2 regions of the Dickeya sp. CFBP 2040 genome follow, and region 1 is predicted to be linked to the other one. Evidence: predicted binding sites of a transcription regulator. Region 1 holds the regulator's gene; the other holds the start of a gene.
What was found. The regulator ArgR, encoded in region 1, controls arginine synthesis, uptake and breakdown. The targets are predictions, from matches to a motif close to ANTGAATAAAAATACANT.
Positions count from the first base shown of each region.

Region 1 (3,114 bases):
AAATGGTGCGGAATTCTACTGCAACTGGCGCGCGTTTGTAAAGTCCATCAGCGATCATAAAACGCGCGATGTGGGTTAGCTCGTCTGTGGCCGGGCTTATGGTAGACTATGCGCCGCCTGAATCAAGCGGCCTGCCAGGTCGCTGTTAATGTAACCGAGAGTGAAAACAGTAATGCGCGTATTGGGTATTGAAACATCCTGCGATGAAACCGGCGTTGCGATTTATGACACGCAGGCTGGGCTGCTGGCGAACCAGCTTTACAGCCAGGTAAAACTTCATGCTGATTATGGCGGCGTGGTGCCTGAATTGGCTTCCCGCGACCATGTCCGCAAGACCGTACCATTGATTCAGGCAGCGCTAAAAGAGGCCGGGCTACAGCCTGGTGATATCGATGGCGTCGCTTATACAGCAGGCCCTGGTCTGGTGGGGGCGCTGCTGGTTGGTGCAACGGTGGGGCGCTCACTGGCGTTTGCCTGGAATGTGCCAGCCATACCGGTTCACCATATGGAAGGTCATCTGCTGGCACCGATGCTGGAAGATAATCCTCCCGCGTTTCCGTTTGTCGCGCTGCTGGTCTCCGGTGGTCATACCCAGTTGATCAGTGTTACCGGTATTGGCGAATACCGTTTGCTGGGTGAATCCATTGATGATGCGGCTGGTGAGGCGTTCGATAAAACCGCCAAGCTACTGGGGCTGGATTATCCTGGTGGACCGTTGCTGTCGAAAATGGCGCAAAATGGGAATGTGGGCCGCTTTGTCTTTCCCCGACCAATGACTGACCGGCCTGGTCTGGATTTTAGTTTCTCCGGCTTGAAGACCTTTGCTGCTAATACCATCCGTGAGAATGGCAACGATCCGCAGACACAAGCAGATATCGCACGTGCGTTCGAAGATGCTGTCGTTGATACTCTGGCTATTAAGTGTCGGCGTGCGCTTGATGAAACTGGGTTCAGTCGACTGGTGATGGCGGGGGGCGTGAGCGCCAACCGGACATTGCGCCAGCGGCTGGCGGACATCATGGTCAAACGGGGGGGCGATGTGTTCTATGCTCGCCCTGAATTTTGTACTGATAACGGCGCGATGATTGCGTATGCGGGGGCAGTACGGTTTGCTCATGGGGTAACGGGTGAGCTTGGTATTACCGTGCGACCGCGCTGGCCGCTGGCTGAGTTGCCCGCATTATGATGTTTTGGCTATTTCCTTCGCCCCGAACATATGACGGGGCGGAATGGACATTATAGTTCTTGTTCAAACAATACCAGTATGGCTTCATACAACTGCTTGACGCTAAAACCTCTGGCTGGAGTGGTGAAAATGGTATCATCTCCGGCGATAGTGCCGAGAATCCCTTCAGATTTGCCCAGCGAATCCAACAGACGTGCGATTAGCTGCGCCGCACCTGGACTGGTATGAATGACGACCACCGCATCGTTGTAATCTACATCCAGTACCAGATTTTTCAGTGGGCTGGTGGTGGTGGGAACACCTAACTCTGCTGGCAGGCAGTAAACCATTTCCATCTTTGCGTTACGGGTACGTACCGCACCAAACTTGGTCAGCATTCGAGATACCTTGGACTGGTTGATGTTATCGAAACCGTCGTCCTGTAACGCTTGTACAATCTCGCTCTGAGAGCTGAATTTCTCTTCTTTTAACAGCGCTTTGAACGCTTTAACCAGATCTTCTTGTTTAGTGGGATTACGCATTCTGCACCGTGTCCGGGAAATTATAGAAAACATAAGAACATTATGCATTTAAATGAATTTTTATGCAATATGAATGCGTATAAAACCGAATTATTGGACTGAGGCAACAGGTTATAAGTTTGGTGGAGCGATACTTTTCCAGGGTGTCAGAAAATGTGCTCCACATCACATAAAAGTAAAATAAATGTTATCAAAATGATGTTGTTTGGGGGCTGTTTGCAGGTGTAATGTAACATACCCGTTAATCAGTCGTGGGCTTATGTCGGGGCACGCCACAATGGCCTGTTACTTTAATTACCTTTCAGATATCAGGCAGATTGTTAGTTTATTATTAATCACATAGTGCGTTATCGCTGAGCACCAACTGATTGCAGCGGACCTATGTAGTGCCCATCTGAAAGCAGGTCTGGTTCCTGGCTTCTCTCGCGAGCATAAACGTTTTTAACTAAACGCATCCACGGTAATTTTACTTAACATAATAAGGAGTTTAGGATGAAAGTTACAGTTCTCGGAGCCGCAGGTGGCATTGGTCAAGCCCTTGCTCTTCTCCTCAAAACCCAGCTTCCTTCCGGTTCAGAGCTTTCTCTTTATGATATCGCTCCCGTTACGCCAGGGGTGGCTGTTGACCTGAGCCATATTCCTACCGACGTAAAAATCAAAGGGTTCAGTGGTGAAGATGCGACTCCGGCTCTGGAAGGTGCAGATATTGTGTTGATGTCTGCCGGGGTTGCGCGTAAGCCGGGCATGGACCGTTCCGATTTGTTTAACGTTAACGCAGGAATTGTGCGTAACCTGGTTTCTCAGATTGCCCGTACCTGCCCTAAAGCTTGTATCGGCGTCATCACCAACCCGGTCAATACCACGGTTGCGATTGCTGCCGAAGTGCTGAAAAAGGCTGGTGTCTATGATAAAAACAAATTGTTTGGCGTGACAACGCTGGACATTATCCGCTCGAATACTTTCGTAGCTGAACTGAAAGGCAAACAGCCGCAGGCTATTGAAGTACCGGTTATCGGCGGTCATTCCGGCGTTACCATTCTGCCGTTGTTGTCCCAGATTCCAGGCGTGAGTTTCACTGAACAAGAAGTGGCTGACCTGACCAAACGTATTCAGAATGCGGGTACTGAGGTTGTGGAAGCAAAAGCTGGCGGTGGGTCAGCAACATTGTCTATGGGGCAGGCTGCTGCGCGCTTTGGTCTGTCTTTGGTCCGTGCTCTGCAAGGTGAAAGCGGTGTAGTTGAGTGCGCTTACGTCGAAGGTGACGGCAAATATGCTCGTTTCTTTGCACAACCGCTGTTGCTGGGCAAAAACGGCGTAGCCGAGCGTAAAGATATCGGGACGTTGAGCGCGTTCGAACAACAGGCTCTGACCAGTATGCTGGATACTCTGAAGCAGGATATCGTGTTG
Region 1 is NZ_JAAVXH010000006.1:75,328-78,441, reverse strand. It holds gene tsaD (tRNA (adenosine(37)-N6)-threonylcarbamoyltransferase complex transferase subunit TsaD) at 173-1,186, shown strand; gene argR (transcriptional regulator ArgR) at 1,237-1,707, opposite strand; gene mdh (malate dehydrogenase) at 2,200-3,114, shown strand, end outside.

Region 2 (3,114 bases), on a different contig from region 1:
CGACAAACCACGTCGGCGAGCTTCATCTACAATATGTACCAGCAAATGAGCTGCAACCCCCTGACGTAAACACTGCGGATGAGTACGCATTGATTTCAGTTCACCACTGCCATCCGGCAACATTTTCAGCGCGCCGATACCGGCTATCTGCTCACCGCGCCAGACGCTCCAGCACGTCATTTCCGGTGCCTGCAAGCCGGATAAATCCAACGCGAATACCTGCTCAGGCGGTGAATTATCATGCATACCCGCCAGATGCAGGGCAACCAGCGCCCTGGTTGCCTCACCGGTCAGGTCATCAATGCGGATGGCCAATGGTTCCCGCAGGGATATGTTTGTCATTATCATCAGCTCCATTAGCAAAAAATTTCAGGGAGTACAGATAGCCATCAGATAGCGTACCGGACCCGGACCGGAATAATGACGTCGGCAGCTGGTGCCGATTTGACGTTTTTCGTTGCGGAATCAGCGGTATTGTCGTTCAATTACCGCCTCGCTAATCCATCCGTGAGCTTTTCGTTACACCCCGTTATCAATAACAGGGTGTTGAGCCAGTCTGCCGGTACGTATAATCGGCGGTACATATGATCAACCGTTCGTATCATCAGAACACGTCAGCCGGTTGCCGATGTGCTCGATCTGACTGAATTCTGCTGACAAAAGTGAGCAACATGACAACATCAGCGTCTACACCACTGCTGACCCGCCCGATTACGGCTGCCGATAATGCGGCGATTGCCAGCGTTATCCGCCGGGTTTCCGCTGAATTCGGCCTGACCGCCGACAAAGGGTATACCGTGTCCGACCCGGATCTGGACCAGTTGTTCGAACTCTACTGTCGCCCCGCCAGCGCCTACTGGGTGGTGGAGTGTAATGGTGAAGTGGTAGGCGGCGGCGGTCTGGCACCGCTGTCCGGCGGCGAACCGGATGTCTGCGAATTACAGAAAATGTATTTTCTGCCGCTGGCGCGTGGACAGGGCATCGCCCGGCAACTGGCGGAGCAGGCGCTGGCATTTGGCCGTGAACAAGGGTTCCGCCGCTGCTATCTGGAAACCACTGCGCACCTAACCAGTGCTATCCACCTGTATGAAAAGCTTGGCTTCCAACCTATCCCACATGCCATGGGCGATACCGGCCATGTAGATTGTGAAATCAGAATGCTAAAAACGCTGTAAGCGTGCGGGCACTTCACTGCGCCATGCAGAAAACACATCGCCCGGCGATTGCCGGGCGGTATGTCAACAAGGAATCAATGGCGCTTACCGTCATCATCCTCATCATAAAAGTCTTCATCTTCCCCGAACTCGTCTTCATCCTCACCGTTCGGGTCTTCAAAATAGGTGCCCCAGCCGTCATAGTTGACGCCATGACGTTCAGCCAGATCAAGCAGCTGTTCTACCTGCTGATCGATAAGCTCAGCGTTCAGCGCGACTTCACTGATAGCATCGCAGCACATCAGCACCGCGCCGTCTTCCATCTCCATCTCTTCAGCGTCCGTCACTTCGTAACCCAACTTGAACGCTTCTACCGCCACTTTCTCCAGTTCTTCAAACTTCTCGGCTGAGAAATGGTGTTCGATGGTATAGAGCGCATCGGGATCGCTGCCGTCCTCCAGCAGTTCTTCGATGATCAGGCGGGTCTCTTCACGTTGTTCTTCCAGCAGTTCGCGGTTTGCCATGTCTCAATCCTCATCAAAGCGGCAAAGATAGGGGCATTTTCCCACAGCATCGCCTCTCTCTCCACCATAAAGTTTGAACCCGGCACTTGAATTTGAATATTTACACATATAAAGTGAATTTTAATTCAACCTTCAGCGTTGAGTCACATGGAGAAGACAACGATGAACCCGTTTTACAAACGCCATTTTTTACGGCTGATGGATTTCACCCCAGCTGAAATCAGCAGCCTTCTGTCCCTCGCCGCCACCCTCAAAACCAATAAGAAAAACGGTACCGAGACCCGCCACCTGCAAGGTAAAAACATCGCACTCATCTTCGAAAAAGATTCGACCCGCACTCGTTGCTCTTTCGAAGTTGCTGCGTACGATCAGGGCGCTCAGGTCACCTATCTTGGTCCCAGCGGCAGCCAAATCGGCCATAAAGAATCGATGAAAGACACGGCCAGAGTGCTGGGCCGCCTATATGACGGCATCCAGTACCGCGGTTATGGTCAGGTGCTGGTGGAAACGCTGGCGGAATTTTCCGGCGTGCCGGTATGGAACGGTCTGACTAACGAATTCCACCCCACCCAGTTGCTGGCGGACCTGCTGACCATGCAGGAACACCTGCCGGGTAAACCGCTATCAGGCATGAAACTGGCCTACGTGGGCGACACCCGCAATAACATGGGCAACAGTATGCTGGAAGCCGCCGCCATCGTCGGGCTGGACCTGAGGTTGATCGCGCCCAAAGCCTGCTGGCCGGATGCTGGTCTGGTTGCGGAGTGTCAGGCGGCAGCAGTCAAAACCGGCGGTTCAATTACGCTGACAGAAGACGTGGCGACCGGGGTAAATGGCGTGGACTTTATCTATACCGATGTGTGGGTTTCAATGGGAGAACCGAAAGAGGTGTGGCAACAGCGCATCGATCTGCTGCGCCCCTATCAGGTCAACGCAGCGATGATCGCCGCTACCGGCAACCCACAGGTGAAATTCCTGCACTGCCTGCCGGCATTTCACGACGATCAAACCACCCTCGGCAAACAGATGGCCGAGCAGTACGGCCTGCACAACGGCATGGAAGTCACCAACGATGTGTTTGAATCCGCCCACAGCATTGTGTTTGATCAGGCGGAAAACCGTATGCACACTATCAAAGCGGTTATAGTGGCGACCTTGAGCCAGAGCGTCGAACTATAAACAGCCAGGATTATGAGCGACATCAGAAACGAGCTGCTCAGCAGTGGGCCGAATACGAATAGCCGAATAACCAGAGTTATCGGCCCACACGCTTATCCTCAAACAGTTTACAGTAACCGGTTTACAGCTCCTCGCCGTTTGAGGCAATCACCCGCTGATACCAGTGGAAGGATTTTTTCGGCGTGCGCACCAGCGTTCCGGTGCCATCGTCGTGTTTATCGACATGGATGAAACCGTAGCGCTTAGCCATCTCTCCG
Region 2 is NZ_JAAVXH010000113.1:17,370-20,483, forward strand. It holds gene Dpoa2040_RS16905 (GNAT family N-acetyltransferase) at 1-342, opposite strand, end outside; gene Dpoa2040_RS16910 (GNAT family N-acetyltransferase) at 672-1,175, shown strand; gene rraB (ribonuclease E inhibitor RraB) at 1,250-1,678, opposite strand; gene argF (ornithine carbamoyltransferase) at 1,841-2,857, shown strand; gene Dpoa2040_RS16925 (6-phospho-beta-glucosidase) at 2,979-3,114, opposite strand, start outside.
Region 2: argF (ornithine carbamoyltransferase) is a predicted target of ArgR. The motif match lies at 1,791-1,808, and genes of this name have one in related genera.